DNA from 3 places in the Labrys neptuniae genome. Region 1 is predicted to be linked to each of the others. Evidence: predicted binding sites of a transcription regulator. Region 1 holds the regulator's gene; each other region holds the start of a gene.
What was found. The regulator PhoB, encoded in region 1, activates phosphate uptake and scavenging genes when phosphate is short. The targets are predictions, from matches to a motif close to TGTCATNNANCTGTCAT.
Positions count from the first base shown of each region.

Region 1 (7,309 bases):
TCCTCGAATCGGTGCCCGCCATGCTGAAGGAATCGGCCTATGGCGTCGGTGCCACCACCTATGAAGTCTTCCGCAACGTCTCGGTGCCCTATGGCCGCACGGCGCTGGTCGGCGCCGTCATGCTCGGCTTCGGCCGCGCTTTGGGCGAGACGATGGCGGTGACCTTCGTGATCGGCAACGCCAACCGAATATCGGCCTCGCTGTTCTCCTCGGGCGCGACCATCGCCTCCACCATCGCCAACGAATTCCCGGACGCGCCGGCCGGCTCGCTGCGCAGCCAGTCGCTGCTGGAGCTGGGCTTCGTGCTCTTCGTGATTTCCTTCATCGTGCTTGCGATCTCCCGCATGCTCGTGCGCACCAACGCCAAGTAAGGGAGAGCATCATGGCCCATCTCGCCCAAAGCAGCGCCCGTCTCGCCCGCCGCCGCGCCCTCGACTATGCCTACAAGGTCGTCTCGATCAGCTTTGCCGCGATCTCCCTGCTGGCGCTGGCCTGGATCCTGTTCACGCTGCTGCGCGAGGGTCTGCCCTCGCTGACCATGGACCTCTTCACCAAGGACATGGCCGATGGCGGCCTGCGCAATGCCATCGTCGGCTCTCTCGTCATGGTACTGCTCGCCCTCCTGATCGGTGCGCCGATCGGCATCATGGCCGGCACCTTCCTGGCCGAGGCCGGCCGCGGCAGCAAATTCGCCGATGCGGTGCGCTTCATCAACGACATCCTGCTCTCGGCGCCGTCCATCCTGATCGGCCTGTTCGTCTACCAGATGATCGTGGTGGCGACGGGCGGGTTCTCCGGCTGGGCCGGTGTGGTGGCGCTGGCCATCATCATCCTGCCGGTGGTCGTGCGCACCACCGAGGACATGCTGGCGCTGGTGCCGATCAGCCTGCGTGAAGCCGCCTTTGCCCTGGGATCGCCGATGTGGAAGGTCATCACCTTCGTGACCTGGCGCTCGGCTCGCACCGGTATCGTTACCGGCATCCTGCTGGCCCTGGCCCGCGCCGCCGGCGAGACCGCACCGCTGCTGCTCACGGCCTTCGGCAATTCCAACTGGTCGCTCAATCTCGGCAATGCCTTTGCCAGCTTGCCGGCTGCCATCTACCAGCTCGCGCCCTACCCCGATCCCAAGGCCGTCTCGGTGGCCTGGAGCGGCGCCCTCCTCATCACCGCCGGCGTGTTGGCGCTCAATATCCTGACCCGCTTCGTGCTCGCTCCCAAGAAATGAGTGCTCCCATGTCCGCTACCCCCCAAGCCTCCATCGCGGTTGCCGAACGCCCCCTCGCCGATCCAGCCGCCGCCGTGAAGCTCAAGGTCGAGAATCTCGACTTCTATTATGGCGAGAAGCATGCGCTCAAGGCCATCAATCTCGACATGATCGACCGGCAGGTCACCGCCATGATCGGTCCCTCCGGCTGCGGCAAGTCGACCCTGCTGCGCGTGCTCAACCGCATGTACGACCTCTATCCGGGGCAGACCGCCAAGGGCCGCGTGCTGCTCGACGGCCAGAACGTCATCGGCAAGGAGATCGACCCGGCGGTGCTGCGCGCCCGCATCGGCATGGTGTTCCAGAAGCCCACGCCCTTCCCGATGTCGATCTACGACAACATCGCCTTCGGCGTGCGGCTGCATGAATCCATCTCCAAGGCGGAGATGGACCAGCGTGTCGAATGGTGCCTGACCAAGGCCGCCTTGTGGAACGAGGTCAAGGACCGCCTGCACGCTTCAGCCCTAGGCATGTCCGGCGGCCAGCAGCAGCGCCTGTGCATCGCCCGCACCATCGCGGTGAAGCCCGAAGTCGTCCTGCTGGACGAGCCGACCTCCGCGCTCGATCCGATCTCGACCGCCAAGATCGAGGAATTGATCGACGAATTGAAGCGGGACTTCACCATCGTCATCGTCACGCACAATATGCAGCAGGCGGCGCGCTGCGCGGATGTGACGGCCTTCTTCTATCTGGGCGACCTCATCGAAGTCGGCCAGACCAACAAGATGTTCACCACCCCGAACGACAGCCGTACGCAGGATTACATCACCGGCCGCTTCGGCTGATCCCTCGGCCAGCGTCGAATTCATTTGGAGGCGGCATGTCCGACCATATCGTTACATCCTTCGACCAGGAACTGCGCGAGCTGCGCAACATGATCGCCGAAATGGGTGGCTATGCCGAGAAGAGCGTAGCCGACAGCGTCGAAGCCCTGCTCAAGCGCGACACCCAGCGCGCCAAGGCGGTGATCGATCTCGACGCCGCGATCGACAAGCTGCAGCGCCAGGTCGAGGACAGGGCCATCCTGATCATCGCCAAGCGCCAGCCGCTGGCCCTCGACCTGCGCGAGATCGTCTCGGCCCTGCGGGTGGCCAATGACCTCGAGCGGATCGGCGACCTCGGCAAGAATGTCGCCAAGCGCGTGGTGGCCATCCACAGTCACGCCCAGCCGGCCCAGCTCTTCGGCGGTTTCGACCACATGGCCGACCTGGTACTCGAGCAGCTCAAGCAGGTGCTCGACGCCTTCGCCCAGCGCAATGTCGAGGAAGCCCTCTCGGTCTGGCGCTCGGACGGCGAGATCGATGCGATGTATACCTCGCTGTTCCGCGAATTGCTGACCTACATGATGGAAGATCCGCGCAATATCGGCTTCTGCACCCATCTGCTGTTCTGCGCCAAGAACATCGAGCGCATCGGTGACCACGCCACCAACATCGCCGAGACGGTCCACTATCTCGTGACCGGTGAATCGCCGGCCGGAGAGCGGCCCAAGGCGGACAACAGCACCGATCTCGTCGACCTTCCTGTGCCGGCTAAATAACAAGGGATAGGCCATGCCTCCCAAGGTTCTGATCGTCGAGGACGAAGAAGCGCTGACCCTGCTGCTGCGCTACAATCTCGAAGCCGAAGGCTATGAGGTGGATAGTGTCGCACGCGGAGACGACGCCGAGATCCGCTTGCGCGAAAGCGTGCCGGACCTGGTTCTGCTCGACTGGATGTTGCCGGGCCTGTCCGGCATCGAATTGTGCCGGCGCATTCGCATGCGGCCGGAAACCGAGCGCCTGCCGGTGATCATGCTCACGGCGCGCGGCGAGGAAACCGAACGCGTGCGGGGTCTGGCCACCGGCGCCGACGACTATGTCGTCAAGCCCTTCTCCGTGCCCGAGCTCTCGGCCCGCGTGCGTGCCCTGCTGCGCCGGGCCAAGCCCGATCACGTCGCCTCCCTGCTCAAGGCCGGCGACATCTCTCTCGACCGCGAGACCAAGCGCGTCCATCGCGGCAATCGCGAGATCCGCCTCGGCCCGACCGAATTCCGCCTGCTCGAATTCCTGATGCAGGCACCGGGACGCGTCTTCGCGCGCGAGCAGTTGCTCGACAGCGTCTGGGGCCGCGACGTCTATATCGACGAGCGCACGGTCGACGTGCATGTCGGCCGCCTGCGCAAGGCGATGAACCGCACGCGCGAGATCGATCCGATCCGCACCGTGCGCGGTGCCGGCTATTCCTTCGACGAGACCTTCGCCAAGCAATCCTGAGCGCGTTTCGCGGGCATTGCCCGCTCGCTCCGCTTCGCCAAGGCTGCGTTGCGCCCTCACCACGCTCCTACGGGGAGAGGGTTAGGGGTTGCGCGACGTAGAGAGCAAGAGTGGGCGACGATATCCGCCCTCCTCCCTCGCTGCGCAGTCACGCTGCCAAATCCGCCAGGCGTGCCTGCAGATAGCGGCGGATGGCCGGATCGCTCTCCAGGCCGATCGCCCGCAAATAGGCATTGCGGGCCTCCTCCGGTCTGGCGGCCCGCACCAGCAAGTCCGCACGCGCGGCCCAATAGGGCTGGTAATCGACGATGCGTCCGTCACCGGCGACCTCGTCAAGTGCAGCCAGACCAGCCTGCGGCCCCATGAGGCGGGCGAGCGCCACGGCCCGGTTGATGGCGGCCACTGGAGAAGCTGTCAGCAGAACCAAGGCTTCATACAATGTGACGATCGCGGCCCAGTCCGTCGTCGCGCAGATGCGTCGATGGGCATGGGCCGATTGCAGCGCGGCTTCCAGCTGATAGCGGCCGATCTGGCGCACCTGGCCGGCCCGGGCAAGCAAGGCCTCGGCCTCCTCGATCAGCCCCGCATCCCAGAGCGCGGTGTCCTGCTGCTCCAGCGGAATATAATCGCCATCCTGGCCGCGGCGCGCCGCCCGCCGCGCTTCGGCGTGCAGCATCAGGGCCAGCAGTCCGAGCACTTCGGGCTCGCCGGGCAGGAGCGAGGCCAGCAGCCGGCCGAGCCAGATCCCCTCCGTCGACAGATTGCGCTCGCGGGCATGAGCCCCTTCCGGATCGGCCCAGCCTTCGGCATAGACGGCATAAACGGCCTCCAGCACCGCGTCGAGACGGCCGGGCAACTCGTCGGGCTCCGGGATGCGGAAAGGGATGCCGGCTTGCTTGATCTTAGCCTTGGCCCGCACCAGCCTCTGGCTCATCGCCACGGGCGAGACCAGGAAGGCGCTGGCGATCGCGCCGGCATCGAACCCCAATATCACCTGCAGGATCAGGGGAGCACGTACGGTGGCATCGAGGGAGGGATGGGCGCAGGCGAACATCAGGCGCAGGCGCTCATCGGGCACGGCATGCCGCTCGCCCTGCCCCGAGGCGAGGGCCTCGACATGGCGGCTGACCTCGTCCGCCTTTTCGCCGCGCAGCCTGGCGCGGCGGGCCGCATCGATCTGGCGGCGCCGGGCCGCGGTCAGCAGCCAGGCTTCGGGATTGACGGGCACGCCGCCCGCCGGCCAATGTTCCATGGCCGCAGCAAAGGCGTCGGCCAGGGCATCCTCGGCCCCCGCAATGTCGCCCGAGCGCGCCGCGAGAAGAGCGACGAGCCGGCCATAGCTGCGTCGCGCCACGATTTCGGCAAGCTCGGCTGCGGGGGCTGAAGACACCGGCTCGGGCCGTTCGCTCAATAGTCCTTCGGGTCCCATATCGGCCGGACCTCGATGGTCCCGATGGCGGCGCTCGGGCAGCGCGCCGCCCAGCCGATCGCGGCATCCAGGTCCGGCACGTCGATGATATAGAAGCCGCCGAGCTGCTCGCGTGTGTCGGCGAAGGGCCCGTTGAGCACCTGGGTCTTGCCGTCGGCGATGCGCACGGTGGTGGCCGAAGCCGTCGGGCGCAGGCGGCTCCAGGGGCCGAGGGCACCGGCCGACTGGAGCGCCTGCGTATAGGCCTGATAGGCCGCTAGGATCTGCTGCTTGTTGGCGGGATCCGCCTTCAGCATGGCTTCTTCGCTGCTGTAGATCAGAATTGCGAACTGCATGGGTTCCTCCTGTCTCCGCCGGCGCATGATGCGCCGGCATGACAATGACGCGCCATCCCGTTCGCTTTCGACAGCGACAGGAAAATTATGCGCTCGCCTTGGTGAGCTGCTCGATCTCGGCCGAACCAAGATTGAGCTCGGTCGCCTTGATCAGGTCGGAGAGCTGCTCGACGCTGGTGGCGCTGGCGATCGGAGCGACGATACCGGGCCTTGCAATCAGCCAGGCAATGGCGACTTGGGCGGGCGTGGCGTTCTTGGCCTCGGCCACCGCGTCCAGGGCGGCGAGGATGCGCAGGCCACGCTCGTTGAGGTAGGTGCCCATGTCGCCGCCACGCGCATTGCTCTTGGCGAAATCGGCTTCGCTGCGATATTTGCCGGACAGGAAGCCCTTGGCCAGTGAGAAATAGCTGGTCACGCCAATCTCGTTCTTGAGACAGAAAGCCTCGAGCTCGCGCTCATAACCGGAGCGATCATAGAGATTATATTGCGTCTGCAGGTTCTCGAAACGCGGCCACATCTCCTTGGTGCTGATCGCCAGCGCCTTGAACATGGTATTGGCGCTATGATTGGAATTACCGATCACCCGCACCTTGCCGTCCTTGACCAGCTCGGCATAGATGCCCAGCGTTTCCTCGAGTTCGACCTCCGGATCCTCCCAATGGGAGAGATAGAGGTCGATATAGTCGGTCTGCAGGCGCTTGAGCGAGTCCTCCACCGCCTGGACGATGTAGTCGCGCGACAGGCCCTTCTTGCCCGGCCCCATTTCCGAGCCGACCTTGGTGGTGAGCACGATGTCGGCGCGATTGCCGCGAGCCTTCATCCACTTGCCGATGATGACCTCGGATTCGCCGCCCTGATTGCCGGGAACCCAGGATGAATAGACATCGGCAGTGTCGATCAGGTTGAAACCACCCCCGACGAAAGCATCGAGGACGGCGAAGGAGGCTTTCTCATCCGCGCTCCAGCCAAAGACATTGCCACCCAGGCCAAGCGGAGCAACCGACAGATCCGACCGTCCAATCGCACGTTTTTCCATGAATGCTCTCCATATTCATGACAACAAATGGACCCGTCCGGCACTTGGCCGTGCCGGTTCGGGCTCAAGGGCCGCAGGGAGTTCAAATCGAATAGGTCAGCTCTTGTTCCCCGCCCCCTGCCTGACGCATCTCTTCCACCGACATGTTGTCGAGCAGGTTGGAAGAGAGGTCCCGCACACGCCGCATCAAAAGGCGTACGGTGCAACCTGGAACATCCGGGCAGTCGAGGCAAGGCTGATAAGCGGTGTGGCTGGCGCAGGCGATCGGCGCGAGCGGGCCGTCGAGAACCCGGATGGCATTGCCGACGCTGATCTGGCTGGCTTCGCGCGCCAGCATGTAGCCGCCGCCCTTGCCTTTCTTGGAGCGTACGATGCCGGCCACGCGCAACTCGCCCAGGATCGCATCGAGAAACTTCTTGGGAATGCGGTTGGCTTCGGCGATTTCCTGGCTTTGCGCCGTCTCGCCGGCCGGCAGGCTGGCGAGGTGCGCCAGCGCCTTGAGACCATATTTGCCCTTGTTCGTCAGCATTGCCCGATTCGCTCCACGCAGGACAAAGTCCATCCTGTCTATCACGAATATAGGGATTATGGACCGAATCGATAAGGGCCCGGACGGGTGTGTCGATCTCCAGACCGGCACACCAATTCTGCCTCGACCGCGCAAAGGCCGCCTATACCGGGATTGCCGATGGCCTCAGGTCACCGCCAGCCGGCCCGGCGGCTCGGGTGACAGGTCCTCGTAGAGCGTCTGGGCCTCGCTCGCCGGGCCGCGTCGATCGCCCAAGGCGAGAACGCGATAGACCCGGACGGTACGCTCCAGGGCGATGGTGAGCACATCGCCCACCTTGACGGCCTTGGCCGGGCTATCCGTGCGCGTGCCGTTGAGGCGGACATGACCGTCCGCCACCAGTTTCGCGGCCAAGGAGCGTGTCTTCACCACGCGTGCGTGCCAGAGCCATTTGTCGATCCGAAGACGATCCTGGCTTCCGG
Region 1 covers NZ_JBFNQD010000007.1:316,237-323,545, forward strand. The annotation lists gene pstC (phosphate ABC transporter permease subunit PstC) at 1-371, shown strand, start outside; gene pstA (phosphate ABC transporter permease PstA) at 383-1,225, shown strand; gene pstB (phosphate ABC transporter ATP-binding protein PstB) at 1,222-2,049, shown strand; gene phoU (phosphate signaling complex protein PhoU) at 2,085-2,804, shown strand; gene phoB (phosphate regulon transcriptional regulator PhoB) at 2,818-3,519, shown strand; gene ABXS05_RS21295 (RNA polymerase sigma factor) at 3,668-4,930, opposite strand; gene ABXS05_RS21300 (YciI family protein) at 4,927-5,283, opposite strand; gene ABXS05_RS21305 (aldo/keto reductase) at 5,369-6,319, opposite strand; gene ABXS05_RS21310 (RrF2 family transcriptional regulator) at 6,402-6,848, opposite strand; gene ABXS05_RS21315 (RNA-binding S4 domain-containing protein) at 7,014-7,309, opposite strand, start outside.

Region 2 (7,309 bases), on a different contig from region 1:
GGATCGCCAATGCCGCCGATCCCAAGGCAGCGTCAAAGCAGGCGGTGAAGGCCTTTCATGCGTTACTGAACGGCCTACTGTGTCATCCCGCTGACCGGCGGAGCTCTCCTGCAAGGCTCAACTCTTGAAAAAGGCGCTCGCCGCCGAAAGCGAGGCTGCCTTGCTGGCCCTGGCTTCCTCCAGGCGCGCGATCTCCTGCTTCAGGGCCGCGATGCGTTCGTCGAGTTCATGCAGCGACAGGGTCGAGAGGTCCTGCCCGATCTGATGTCCCACCGTCACCTTTCGCGGCTCTTCATCGAAAATCGCCATCTCGTCTCCTCACCTCCCATCATATGCGGCGCTGCTCGACGAGCTCGGCCGCGGTGGCCACTCTAAACCCATTCGCCTCGATTACGAAAAGCTCATCGGTGAGCGGATGTGAGCGCGACTTGGAATCTTCGCTCACTTTTGCGGCAAAACCGGCCCGGGCTGAAAAATCGGGCGTCCAGGCCACCAGAAAGTCCCGATTGGGAATGCCGGCGATGGCCAGGTCACTGCCCAACGCCTGCAGCAGTCTCTGTCGGACCGAGGGCAACAGCAAGCGGGCGGCATCATAGCCATCACTGGTCAGGATGGTGGCGTAGGCGCCCCGACCTTTCGCCGATCTCTCTGCCTCGATCGCCAGCTTGCCGGAGGCGGCCTCCAGCCCGGCCAGAGCTGCTTCATGGATCGCATCGGCATCCACGCCCCATGTCTTCAGGTCATCCGTGGTGACGAGCGCATAGCGCTCACCCTGATCGAGCGCATAGGCGATCACCACCCTGGCCGCCAGGTCGCGTGAGACCAGTTCCTTGGTCTGCCGGCGATATTCGATCGGCACGACCTGCAGGCGCAGTTTGGTTCGCGCCTCCTGCCAGCGCGCGCGCTCTTCGTCATCGGCGGGCCTGACTGCCACGATACGGTCGAAAAAGTCGAGGATCTGCCCTTCCCGGTCCATCCCCCTCGCTTTGCCGAGCTGACGCTCCAGATTGCCGAGATAGACCTGGAGCGTATTCCCGCCGACCTTGACATGAATACCCTCGGGATCATCGCCGGGCAGCGTGAATGCCAAAGCAGGCCGCCGTCGGCGCAGCAGGGCGACCACCTCTTCGCGAAAGCTTTCGTCGGCGCGCGCCGCCACGGCTGTGACGCCGGCAGCGGCCAGCCCGAATATTGCTTGCAGCACCCCACGACGCCCGATTCCGCCCTGGCTCCGCCTCGTCATCACGCCCTCGCGCATTAGCCCCTCGAGGCGATCACCTTAGCCAGGACGGTTCCTTCTCGACAATCCTGGCGAGAAAGCGGCGTAACAGGCTTTCCTTTCGAGCCGACGACGACTATATGAAGTGTTGAATCCCGACAATCAGCTCGCGTCGGGCTTCGTTCCAGGAGGCTGGAGCGAGGCGGCAGCGAGCCCATGCTTTCCGAGGAGATGCAAATGTCGACCGCCCCGCTGATGCCGAAGGCCACTGCTGTCTGGCTGGTTGAGAACACCGCCCTCACCTTCGACCAGATCGCCGAGTTCTGCAAACTGCATCCGTTGGAGGTCAAGGGCATTGCCGACGGTGAAGTCGCGGCCGGCATCAAGGGCCAGGATCCCGTGATCTCCAACCAGCTCACCCGTGAGGAGATCGCCCGCGGCGAGCGCGATTCCCATCATCGCCTCCGACTGGCCGAACCGAAGGTCAAGATCGCCGTCGCCAAGGTCAAGAAGGGCCCGCGCTATACGCCGGTCTCGCGGCGCCAGGACCGTCCCAACGCCATTCTCTGGCTGGTCAAGAACCATCCCGAGCTCAAGGACGCCCAGATCATGCGTCTGGTCGGCACCACCAAGACGACGATCGCAGCCATCCGCGACCGCACCCATTGGAACACCGCGCAGTTGACCCCGGCCGATCCGGTCATGCTGGGCCTGTGCACCCAGATCGACCTCGACTTCGAAGTCGCCCGGGCCTCCAAGGACCGGCCGCCCGAGGCCGAGAGCGCCACGCTGCTGCCTGCCGAGATCACCACGGGGCCGGCAGCCGACCGGAGCCAGAGGCAAGACGACCCCTTCGCTTCACTCGGCAACAAGCCGCGCCAGACGGAAGACGAGGACGAACTCGACGTCGCCAACGTGTTCGCCAAGCTCAAGGGCATCAAGCAGAAGGAAGACTGACGCCCTCGCCGGCCAGTCCAACTCCGTCATCGAAAAGGGCCTTTCCGCCGGGGCGGAAAGGCCCTTTTGCTTACGTAAGCCATCGACGGTGCCCACGATCCCCGGCGCAGCGCCTCTTCGCCGGCCCCTGCTGCGTCGAATCCCGGCAGTACCGGCAACAGGAAAAGGGCGCGATCGACGATCACGCCCTCATATCCCACCGAATTACCGGTCTCTACGCTTATGGAAGCGGACGCCCGAATTCGTCCCGCACGCCCTCGTAACGGACATAGCCGACAGGCGGTACGTCGTCGTCGCCATAGAGGTCGCGCTGGCGCCCCGCCTTCGCGGCTGCCTGATCCTGCCTCCTGAACTGCGCCAGGCCGGCGGAGGCCGCCTCGACGACGGCGTTGGTGGCGCCCACCACAGCGGCGACGATCGAATAATGCAGGCGCACCTGCGTCCCGTGCAGGGCCGGGGCATAGCTCCAGTGCCGGCCCCATTCATCTTCGTGGAATTCGACGCTCGACATACTCTTACCCTCAACAAAAAGTAAATGCGCTCTCGCGATATGTTTCCTATTTTCAATGGTTTATGCTAGGTTATCAACGGGGATGACCTTTCTTCACCATCAACAAAAGCTTGATGATCATAGGGTGAGCATGAGCAAATCGGGAGCCGGTCTGGGAGCGCTGTGGACCTTTGCCGTCGCCGCTCGCCATCTGAGCTTCGCCAAGGCCGCGATCGAGCTCGATGTGACCCCCGCTGCGGTCAGCAGCCAGATCCGCGCTTTCGAAGACCGCCTCGGCACCCGGCTGTTCTTCCGCACCAGCCGCAGCATGAAGCTCACCCATGCCGGCGAAGAGCTGCTCGAATCGACCAGCGGCGCCCTGCGTACCATCGACGAAGCGCTGCGCCGGGCCGCCAACACCACCCAGCGCATGAGTTTCACCGTTTCTTCCGGTTCATCCTTCGCCGCCAAATGGCTGGTGCCGCGCCTGCCACGCTTCCGCCAGCAATTTCCCGATATCGACATGCGCATCGACATTTCCGATACGCTCGCCGATTTCAGCCGCCAGGAAATCGACGTCGCCATCCGCTTCGGCCGCGGCGCCTATGCCGGCCTGCGCTCGGATCGCCTGTTCGTCGAGGACGTCTTTCCGATCTGCAGCCCCCAGCTTCTGCACGGGCCCGTGCCCCTGCGGGAACCCGACGATCTGCAATATTTCACCCTGATCCATCTCGACTGGCACAGTCAGGATTCGATGTGGCCGGACTGGCGCATGTGGCTGATGGCCGCCAAGGCGGACAAGCCCGATCCCACGCGCGGCCTGCATTTCAGCCAGTCGATCATGACCCTGCAGGCGGCTGTGGACGGCCAGGGCGTAGCGCTCGGCAATACCAGCCTTGTGGGCGACGACCTGGCTGCGGGCCGGCTGGTACGCCCCTTCGACCTGTCTTTGAAGATCGCGCCGGAATTCGCCTATCACCTGGTGGCGCCGAGGGCCAAGGCGGACAAGCCGATGATCAAGGCGTTCCGGGACTGGGTGCTCGCCGAAATCGCCAGCGGCAAGGCGGTTTGATCGCCCGGATCGCCTCCATCCCCGTCGAAGCCACGCCGAGGCCATGCCCGACGATCACAAGCGTCAGGCGATGATGTCCGGCGTCAGCAGGTCCTCGAGCAGGGACATGCGGTCCTTGAGATGGAGCTTGCGCTTCTTCAGGCGCTGAAGCTGCAGACGGTCGGGCGTTCCCACCTGTTCCAGAGCGGCAATCGCGGCATCGAGATCGCGGTGTTCCTGGCGAAGCTGCCCCAGCTCCGCAACCATCGCGGCTTCCTCCTCCTCGGTGAGCGGATTTGACAAGCCCATACCCTTCCATTCCGAATGGCAGCTTCGGTATTTCGACCATTCTGCCGCTCCATGCCCATCCGGGCACGGTGCCGAACTATGCCGAGCCGATTCCTCGCCCGCAAGCGCTGCGGCAAGATATCGCCATCTATTTACACCCGTTTGGCGAAGCTTGCCGGACAACTTTCACAAGCCCTTCCTAGGCCTTTGATCCAGCATTCTTTTTGGCCCGGCCACACTGCATTACCGTGCGGTAAGCTATTGTTCTGACTAAATTTATTGTTGCTTTGCACAATCGATTCAACGTCGGAATCCGCGATTTTCCTTCGACATGCGCGCCTTTTCGTGAGAACGTTGAATGTCGGAACTGTGACACAAGGAGCCGTTAATGCCTGTGCAGTCGCATTTGGTCGAACTGGAGCGCAAACATCACGCTCTTGAAACAGAACTCACCATCGCACTGGCTCATCCCTCCTCGGATGACCTCAAAATCGCAGAGCTGAAGCGTAAGAAACTCCTTCTCAAAGACGAAATTGCAAGATTGAAGAGCGCCGAGAGGCTGCACTGAACCAGTCACCGCTGGTGTATGTTGACCGCCGGACCGGAGCATCATCCGGTACCGGCGGTTTCATTTTGTGGCCGGATCTCAGTTGATCCACGTGCCAATTGATACGGACGTCTCCCCCAGACAGGTTCAGGATCGGCTGCGATCGAAGCAATAACCCATGGAGGGGTTTGCTATGGCCAGCACGAGTCGGCATTGGGGGCTTGGCCTCGTTTCTTCTTTCCTGCTGGCGTGCGCCGTCCTGCCCGCTCCCGGCGCTCTGACCGACCCGGCCCAGGCTGCGCCCGTCGCCGCCATCCAGGCGCAGGCGCCCAGCCTCGACGAATTCAAGGCCGTGTTGTCGGGCTATGGCCAATACATCTATTCCGAACGCTACGGCGAAGTCTGGAAACCCTCGGTGGTCCCCGCCGGCTGGCATCCCTATCCAGCCTGCCGCTGGGTCTATGACCGCACTTACGGCTGGACGTATGACGATCCCTCCGTCTGGGGCAAGATCGTCCATCACTATGGACGCTGGGCCTCGGACGGCAGCAATGGCTGGGTCTGGGTGCCCGGCACGCAGTGGAGCCCCGCCTGGGTGATCTGGCGCAGCGGTGGCGACTGGACCGGCTGGGCGCCGACACCACCTGCAAGCGACCAGCAGGAGATCAGCCTCGCCAATTTCAACGTCGACAGGCAATGGACCTTCATCGAGACGGTCAAGCTCGGCAATCGCTGCGACGACAGGCCTTCCGCCGCGCCAGCCGGCACTTTCGCCGGCTCGACCCCGGTGACGCGTTTCAAGATCGTACGGGGCATCGCCGTGTTCGTGCTGCCGCCGCCGACCCTCATCGTCGATTACGACACCGGCCCGGTGGCGCCCTGGTCGAGTGAATTCCTGGGCGAATGGCTGCTCTGGCTGAACACCGCCGCCTCCGCCGCCTCGCTCAGCGTCGGCGACAGTCTCGCCGCCTGCGCACCTCCCTCACCCCCGGCGGCGCCGATGGCCACGCCCATCGCCGTGCCCGCCCCCGCCGCGCCCCGCATGAAATCCTGGAGCCCGCCGCCACCCCGCTCCAGCAGGCGGCGGGAAGTACGCCAGACCATGATGCCCGACGCCCCCCGTAGCCGACGGCGGGTCTATGACGAGCCCGGGCCGTATTATGGCGACGAACCGCCGATCTACATCCCGCCGCGCCGGCGCCGCCCACCCGTCTGGAACGAGGGGCCGGTGGTCCAGAGGCCGCCCCGCTATCCGAGGCCCGGTCCGGTGATCACCCCCTCCAACAACCCGACCAAGCCCAATTCCGGTCAGCGCTATCGCTGGCGCCCGCGGCCCACCCCCGACAGCGCTCCGTCATCCGGGTGGTGATTCGATGATCGCAGCAAGCGGGGCGTTGAAATGGCGCCTCGCAGCGCTATGGTTCAGGCAGTTCCCGCCCTGGATTCGATCATGACCACCACCGCTTCCCTGCCCCGCCGCCATTGGTTCGAGATGACGACGGAGGATTTCCGCACCGGCGATACCGCCAACTGGATCGCAGTATTGCCGATCGCCGCCGTGGAACAGCATGGCCCGCATCTGCCGGTCGGGGTCGACTCGATGATCATGCAGGGTTATCTCGACCGTGCCATCCCGCTGATCCCGGCCGACATTCCGGCGACCTTCCTGCCGATCCAGACCATCGGCAAGTCCAACGAGCATCTGGAATTCCCCGGCACGCTCAGCCTGTCGGCCGAAACCGTGATCCGGGCCTGGACCGAGATCGGCGAGAGCGTGCATCGGGCCGGCATCCGCAAGCTTTTGATCGTCAATTCCCATGGCGGCAACATGTCGGCGATGGACATCGTCGCCCGCGAATTGCGCGTACGCCACGGCATGCTGGTCGCCTTCACGTCCTGGCATATGTTCGGCTACCCCAAGGGCGCCTTCTCGGACGACGAAACCCGCCTGGGGATCCATGCCGGCGAGATCGAGACGGCGCTGATGCTCGCCTTCCGCCCCGACCTCGTGCGCATGGACAAGGCCAAGGACTTCCGCCCTGTTACCTATGAGATGGAAGAGATCTTCAAATATCTGCGCACCGGCCGCCCCGGCGGCTTCGGCTGGATGGCGCAGGACATTCGCCCCGAGGGGGCGGCGGGCGACGCCAGCAAGGCGACGCCCGAAAATGGCCAGCTCTCAGCAGAGTTCGGCGCACAGGCTTTGGTCGACCTGCTCAGGGATATCCGCGACTTCGACCTTTCGCGGCTGAGGAACGGGCCGCTGAAAGACTGAGCGCGGTGATGCCAAGCGCCGGATGAGGGGTTGATGAAACCTCTCTTTATTGGCGGCTCCCCGGAAGGTGATCAGGAAGGGTCGCAAGATCCCTCATCCCCCTGCCGGGACCTTCTCCCACAAGGGGAGAAGGAAGCTCTATTCTCAAGCCGCGACCTTCTCGGCCTCTTCCAGCAATTGCAGGTCGCCGCGGCCGAAGGATACCGTAACGTCCTCGCCCATCTGCGGCGGCGGGGCGCCCGGATTGTTGAAGGTATCGAGCGAAACCACATTCTCGTTGAAGCGCACGCGGATGCGTACGATCGAACCGAGGAAGCTGACGAGCTCAATGCGGCCGGTGAGGCTGTTGCGCCCCTCGCCACCGCTGCCCAGCACCACCGCTTCCGGGCGCAGGGCCAGCGTGCGCGTCTCACCATTGCTGGCGCCCTGCAAGCCGCGGCTGGTGATCACTTCCTGCCCGTCGACGGAGAAACGCCCGGCAG
Region 2 covers NZ_JBFNQD010000008.1:211,379-218,687, reverse strand. The annotation lists gene ABXS05_RS22385 (TetR/AcrR family transcriptional regulator) at 1-128, shown strand, start outside; gene ABXS05_RS22380 (DUF1192 domain-containing protein) at 118-309, opposite strand; gene ABXS05_RS22375 (DUF1444 family protein) at 329-1,243, opposite strand; gene ABXS05_RS22370 (DUF1013 domain-containing protein) at 1,457-2,176, shown strand; gene ABXS05_RS22365 (hypothetical protein) at 2,397-2,687, opposite strand; gene gcvA (transcriptional regulator GcvA) at 2,818-3,738, shown strand; gene ABXS05_RS22355 (YdcH family protein) at 3,802-4,026, opposite strand; gene ABXS05_RS22350 (YdcH family protein) at 4,394-4,573, shown strand; gene ABXS05_RS22345 (DUF6600 domain-containing protein) at 4,746-5,921, shown strand; gene ABXS05_RS22340 (creatininase family protein) at 6,003-6,827, shown strand; gene ABXS05_RS22335 (ABC transporter ATP-binding protein) at 6,972-7,309, opposite strand, start outside.
Region 2: ABXS05_RS22350 (YdcH family protein) is a predicted target of PhoB. The motif match lies at 4,364-4,380, and genes of this name have one in related genera.

Region 3 (7,309 bases), on a different contig from region 1:
CGGCTCGGCAAGGCCGAGCGCTGCAAAAGTTACTTCGGAAGTCACATCAAATCCTTCATGCCACGCTCGTCGATCGGACGGCAGCGCGGCCACCGTCCGGGTCCGCGATCACAGCCCGTCTTCAGCCGCAATGGCATGATGAAACGGTACGGCGATATCGCGACCCACGCGCGGATGGGAGCAGCGGAATGTTGTTGGGGACGGCCGGGGATGAGGCGCTGCTTCTCAAAAAGCCAAAAACCAGCGCGCCGCGCGAACCCCCGAGCGGTCGTTACACGCGGTTGCTGCGCTTTTTGCAGCGCAAAGTCAAGGAAAAAGCAAACAAACGCCGTATCGCATGAACATTCGAGCCAAGCAAAACGCCTTTCTGGCAATTGTGGGCGTTCCTGCCTGCCCTTCCCTCCCCCGAGGACCGCACAAAACAAGGGCCAATGCCCGCTTGCAACCATTTGCCCCGCAGACGATCGAGCCTATAGATGGGAACCACGTTTATCGCCTCATCGCGACTTCACGATGCTGCCTCTCAAAGCCCTGGTCCCGGCCTTCCTGGCGCTTCATCCACACGGTCCCGCCAGCCCTCTCGACTGGAAGGCCTGCCGCCAGGGTGCGCCTGATCGCGTCATCATCGCCTGCACCTCGATCGTGGATCTCAGCGGCGTCAACGACGCGGCCAGGGCTGTCGCCCTGATCGCGCGCGGCAGTGCCTATGCCGCGAAGAAGCAGCCGGCCCGGGCTCTGGAGGATCTGCGCCAGGCCACGCTGCTCGATCCACGCAATCCCGACGGATTCTACGCCCTTGCCGGGCTCTATGGACGCCAGGGCGATCTCGAACAGGCCATCCTCGCCTATGACAGCGTGATCCGGCTCAATCCCAAGCATGTGCTGGCCCTGACCTCGCGGGGCTATGCGCGGGCCAGCCGCCGGGAGTTCGATCTCGCCATCGCCGACTATGACCGTGCGCTGAAGTTCAATCCGCGCCATGCCAAAGCGCTGCGCCTGCGCGGTGCCGTCCACGGCCTCATGGGCGACGATGCCGGCGCCATCGCCGATCTCGACAGGGCCATCGGGCTCGACGGCCGGGACTGGTCCGCCTTCTTCAACCGGGCCATCGCCAAGGACCATCGCCGCGATTACAGCGGCGCCGTGGCCGACTATGACGCGGCCCTGCGCCTGAGGCCCAACAATGTCGCGGCCCTGCTCGGCCGGGGTGCGGCCCATCACCATATGGGCGCGCTCGACAAGGCGATCGCCGACTACAGCCTGGCGGTCGGCCTGGCACCGAACAATGCGCAGGCGCTCTACAATCGCGGCACCGCCTACGCCAATGCCGACGACGTCGAGCGTGCCATCGCCGATCTCGACAGGGCCATCGGGCTCGACGGCAGCAATGCGCTGGCCTTTCTCAACCGGGCAGGCGCCTATCGCAAACGTGGCGATTTCGAACGTGCGCTGGCCGACTACGATCGTGCCCTGCAGCTCAAGCCCGGCCTGCCGCAAGCCATCGCGGGACGCAAGCTGGCCCTCGAGCGCCTACGGAACTGAGAGCGTTCAAGCTGCAAATTTCGTCCTCGGCCCTCTAACGCAACGTCATGGACATTCCCTAACGTTGCTGTTCATATACACTCAGATTTTTTCGAGCGTGACTCGGGACCCTGCGGCGGATGAAGGAGGGCTTCGCCGTACTCCCGGTAGGTGCCACCGAGATGCAAGGGCGTTCCGTCAGCATGTCCGAATCCGAAACCACGCCAGCCGATGCCGGCCCGGCAAGGTCCGATGACCGGGACCTCGACAGGGTCATCGCCGAGTTCAGCCAGACCATCGATCGCAAGCCCGACGCCGTCGACACCTTGTACGAACGGGCTCTCGCCTATCACCACAAACGGGCCTTTCCCCAGGCGATCGCCGATTATGACAGGGTGATCGCGCTCGACTCCGGCCATGCCGATGCCCTCTTCAAGCGCAGCATCGTGCATCGCCAGCTCGGCGCCTTCGACAAGGCCACTGCCGATTTCGACCGGGCCGTACAGCTGCTCTGGCGCCGGCAGGTGTTTCCCCCCGCGAAAGAGGCCTGATGGGCCCCTCTTCTTCCGTACCCGCGGCGCCAGATTAACATTTTGTCATCTAAGCTTCACGAACCCCGCCTAAGGGTCGCCAGACCATGGAAACACGGGGGTGTTTTGGAGATGACGGACGTTACATCGGGCCAAAGAAGCGGTCATCCGCTCGACAGGCCAAGCTCTCTCGGCAACCTGCCCAATATCGTGATCGCCCTGATCCTGCTCGGGGGCCTGGGCTATGTCTGCTACGCGCTGGTCGCCGATCTTACCGGCGCGGTGGCCGTGCCCTGGATCCTGCTCGGCCTCGCCTTGCTGATTGCGCTCGGCTTCGAATTCGTCAACGGCTTCCACGATACCGCCAATGCGGTGGCGACGGTGATCTACACCCATTCGCTTCCCGCTGAATTCGCGGTGATCTGGTCGGGCTTCTTCAACTTCCTCGGCGTGCTCACGGCGAGCGGTGCGGTAGCCTTCGGCATCATCTCGCTGCTGCCGGTGGAACTGATCATGCAGGTCGGTTCGAGTGCGGGCCTGGCGATGGTGTTCGCACTTCTGATCGCCGCCATCGTCTGGAACCTCGGCACCTGGTATTTCGGCTTGCCGGCCTCCAGCTCGCACACCATGGTCGGTTCGATCATCGGCGTCGGCCTCGCCAACCAGTTCCTGGCGCCGGCGGGCTCCGCCACCAGCGGCGTCGACTGGTCCCAGGCCAAGAATATCGGCCTGTCGCTGCTGATCTCGCCTCTGTTCGGCTTCTTCCTGGCCGGCGCCCTGCTGCTCCTGATGAAAACCGTGGTGCGCAACAAGGCCCTCTATGTCGAGCCGAAGGGCAACAACCCGCCACCGCTCTGGATCCGTGGCCTGCTGATCCTGACCTGCACGCTGGTCAGCTTCTTCCATGGCTCCAATGACGGCCAGAAGGGCATGGGCCTGATCATGCTGATCCTGATCGGCGTGGTGCCCACCGCCTTCGCCCTCAATCGTACGCCCGACATCAACTATCTCGAGACCTACAAGGCTGCGTCGACCGCAGCCGGTTCGGTGCTGGGCAACTACATCAAGCCGGGCGTGACGGTTGCTCCTGCCGATGCCAAGGCCAAGGTCGCCGAGACGGTGCGCACGCGCAACTGGAGCGACGAGACGACGCCGGCCCTGAAGATCTTCATCGAACAGACCACCTCCCAGCTCTCGCCCTACGGCTCGGCCGCGGCGGTGCCCGCGGGACTGGTCTCCAACACCCGCAACGACATGTATCTGATCGGCGAAGCCCTCAAGCTGATCGATTCCAAGAAGCTGCTGCCGGTGTCGGATGCCGATCTGAAGACGATCAAGACCTATCACGTGGCCACCGACAACACGACCAAGTTCATCCCGACCTGGGTGAAGGTCGCCATCGCCCTGGCCCTCGGCCTCGGCACCATGGTGGGCTGGAAGCGCATCGTGGTGACTGTCGGCGAGAAGATCGGCAAGACCCACCTGACCTATGGCCAGGGTGCCTCGGCCGAGATCGTCGCGGCCGCGACGATCGGCGCTGCCGACTATCTCGGCCTGCCGGTCTCCACCACCCATGTGCTGTCGTCGGGTGTCGCCGGCACCATGGCGGCCAATGGCACGGGGCTGCAGATGTCGACAGTCCGCAACCTGATCATGGCCTGGGTGCTTACCCTGCCCGCTTCGATGGCCCTGTCCTTCGTGCTCTTCGTGGTGCTACGCCAGATCATCTAAAGCGGCGCATCCCGTTCGCTGGAATGGCCGCCTTCGGGCGGCCATTTCTTTTTAGACCGACGACATCGCCGCGCGGAAAGCGCGGACCATTTCGACTTGGGTCTGGCGCCGCCCGCCCACCGCAAAGCCGAGGCGAATGGCATCGGCGCTCCAGGGTTCCCCGGCAGCCGAACAGGAGCTGTGCACTTCGACAACGGGCAGGGCCGCCAGCAGCGCGGCAATATTGGCCGGCGTCAATCCCGAGCCCGGCATGATGCCGATGCGGCCGCCGGCTGCCCGATGCAGGCGCACCAATTCGTCCAGCCCCGCGGATGCGGTCAGCGCCCCTCCCGACGTCAGAATGCGCTCGAAGCCGAGCGCGATGGCCGTCTCCAGCGCCGCATGCCGGTCCGGCACCAGATCGAAGGCGCGATGCAGCGTGCTGCCGAGCTCTCGCGCCTGTCCGCGCAAGCGCGTCAGCAGGGCCTCGTCGAGCCCGCCATCGGGCAAGGAGGCGCCCAGCACCACCCCGGCGAGCTCCGCTCCACCCACCGCCTCGATATCGGCCAGCATGAGTTCGCCTTCCCGGACCGAGAAGACGAAGTCGCCGGCCCGCGGCCTGACCATGGCATAGACAGGGATCGGTGCCTGCGCCGCCAAGCGCATCAGGCCTGATGACGGCGTCAATCCGCCAAGCTCGAGCGCCGAGCACAGTTCGATGCGATCGGCGCCACCCTCGATCGCGGCCTCCAGGCTATAGGCGTCGGCAACGCAGACTTCGAGCAGGGCCGTCATGCGCGTTCTCCCTGATGGGCCAAGAGGGCCGCGCCAATCAATCCGGGCTCCGCCGCCAGAAGACTCGGCACCAGCAGCGGCCCGGCGGTCCGCCGCAGGATTCGGCGGCGTACGGCCTCGTCCAGCCTTGATATCAGTTCCGGCACGCTGGCGAGGCCGCCGCCGACCGGCACGATATCGGCGCCGACGATATTGACGGCCAAGGCCAGGGGGGAGGCGACGAGATCGACCTGGCAGGCCACCGTGCGCGCCGCGGCGGCATCGCCGGATCGCCAGGCCGCGATGATCTCGGTACTGTCGCGCTCCTCGTCGGTGAGGTGGCGATGCAGCCTCTCGAGGCCGCGCGCGCCCCCCACCGTGTCGACACAGCCCTTCTGGCCGCAGCCGCAGGCAAAGCGTGGAATCGCGACCGGCGGATCGCCCGCCTCGGTCGCCGCGACCGGTCCATGCCCCCACTCGCCCGCAAAACCGCCAGCCCCGGCGAGGATCCGCCCGTCGATGACGAGGCCGCCGCCGATGCCGGTGCCGATGATGATGCCGAAGACGATGCGATGCCCGCGCCCGGCCCCCTTCACGGCTTCGGCGAGGGCAAAGCAATCGGCATCGTTGGCGACGTGCACAGGCACGCCAAGCCGCTCGGCCAGGTCGGGAGCGAGCCGCCGCCCATCGATGCAGGGAATGTTGGCACAGGTGATGATCTCGCTGCGGGGATCGACGACGCCGGTGATGGACAAGGCGATGACATCCCCGGCTCCGCCTTGCCGCCTCAGATCCGCAAGCACCGCTACGAAGGCCTCGAAATCGCCGAGCGGCGTCGCAACCCGCGCAAAGGGCCTGATCTCGCCTCGCGGCGAGGCGATGGCCGCCTTGATGGCGGAGCCGCCGATGTCGAAGCAGATCGTCATTGACAGAAGGGACCTTCCAAACCGTTGTTTCCTGTATTAGGGCGTGGCGTCAGCTATGATTTCGCACTCCCATGGAGCAAAGCGCGTTTACACACCGACGCTGCGTTGCTCTGACTCTTTGGTTCGACGCGTCTTTGCGATTCTTGGCCACGCCGCCAAATCGCAAAACGCTTTGGAGGAGCTTATAAGGCCGCATGAGGCGCAAGGCAGCACCGACCATCAGCGACGTGGCCGCGCTTGCCGGCGTTTCCAGGGCCGTCGCCTCGCGCGCACTCTCCGCCTCCAAGCGGCCGGTGTCCGGTGACAAGCGCGACCGCGTCCTGGCCGCTGCCGCCGAACTCGGCTACCGCGTCAACCTCCTGGCACAGAGCCTGACGACCAAGACCGTCAATCTCGTCGCCGTCCTGGTCAACCACATTCACGACCTTTCCGACCTCGATCTGTTCGATCTGCTGCTGGCCGAGATCCAGGCGGGCGGCCGGCAGGTCATCCTGGTGCGGGTCGGCTCTACCGACAAGGTCGAGGAATTCCTGCGCCAGGGCGTGGCCTATCATGTCGACGCCGCCCTGGTATTCTCCGATTTCGCCGATGCCGCGACGGTGAGGCGCATGTTCCGCTCCGATCTGGTGATCATGCTCAACGGACGCCACGATCATCGCTCGCCCGCCATCATCCCGGACGAGGCCGTCGGCATCGGCCAGGCTGTCGCGGATGCCGCCGCGAAGGGCGTGAAGCGTGCCAGCCTTGTCACCGGGCGCGCGAGTTCCCTGGTTGAGCAGGCGCGCATCGGCCTTTATCGCCGAGCCTTCCAGTTCCACGACATCCAGCTGCTGCGAACCTGGCAGGGCGACTATTCCTATCGTTCCGGCCACGCCCTGGCACCGGGTCTGCTCGATGGTGGCCAGCCCGACGCCGTTTTCTGCACCTCCGATGCCATGGCGATGGGCATCCTCGACGTCTTTCGGACGGATTTTCCAGACAATCGGCCGGCGCGCTTCCGCCTCTACGGCTTCGACAATCTCTCGCTGCTCGATTTCGAAGCCTATCCGATCTCCTCGATCGGCTATGACAAGGCCGCCTACGTCGCCCGCATGCTGCGCCTGCTCAACGAACCGCCGGCCGGCGAAGGCACGTTCGCGCCGGAGCTGGTGCCGACCCGCTACGTGCCACGCCTGACGGGGTGATAGCCGCCCCCTCACCAAAGAGGGGTCAGCTTGGGCGGATTGGCCTTCTCGCCCCACCACTTCTTGTAATTGGCCTCATAGGCGCCGGACTGGATATAGTCGGACACGAACATGTCGAGCCAGCGCACGAATTCGGGATCGCCCTTGGCCACCGCAATGCCGATGGGATCGTTGGAATAGAGCCCCGGCAGTGTGACCAGCGAGGGATTCTTGGTGGCGAGATAGTCGAGTAGGGATGAATCCTCGATCGCCGCATCCACGCGCTTTTGCTGGAGCTGCAGCACGCCATCGGGCGCGAACTGGTCGACATAGACGAGATTGGCGGTCGGCACCGCCTTCTTGAGGAAACTTTCGCCGGTGGTGCCGCGCCCCACCACCACGGACTTGCCGCCGAGATCTTCCAGCTTGGTGATGCCGGCATCGGCCTGCACCAGGATGCGTAGGCCCGCCCGGTTATAGGGAATGGAGAAGTTCACCGTCTTCGCCCGTTCCAGCGTGGCCGAGGTATTGGCGACCACGATGTCGAGCTGTCCGGAGACCAGCATCGAAATGCGGGCGTCGCCGGAGACATCGGTGAATTCCACCGGTACGCCCAGTTTCTCGGCGAGAAGATTGGCGACGTCGACGTCGTAGCCGACCGGATTGTTCTGGGCATCGCGGAAGC
Region 3 covers NZ_JBFNQD010000026.1:22,341-29,649, reverse strand. The annotation lists gene ABXS05_RS32910 (DEAD/DEAH box helicase) at 1-45, opposite strand, end outside; gene ABXS05_RS32905 (hypothetical protein) at 189-341, shown strand; gene ABXS05_RS32900 (tetratricopeptide repeat protein) at 514-1,542, shown strand; gene ABXS05_RS32895 (tetratricopeptide repeat protein) at 1,725-2,072, shown strand; gene ABXS05_RS32890 (inorganic phosphate transporter) at 2,184-3,782, shown strand; gene ABXS05_RS32885 (copper homeostasis protein CutC) at 3,834-4,556, opposite strand; gene ABXS05_RS32880 (ROK family protein) at 4,553-5,461, opposite strand; gene ABXS05_RS32875 (LacI family DNA-binding transcriptional regulator) at 5,656-6,645, shown strand; gene ABXS05_RS32870 (transporter substrate-binding domain-containing protein) at 6,657-7,309, opposite strand, start outside.
Region 3: ABXS05_RS32890 (inorganic phosphate transporter) is a predicted target of PhoB. The motif match lies at 2,116-2,132, and genes of this name have one in related genera.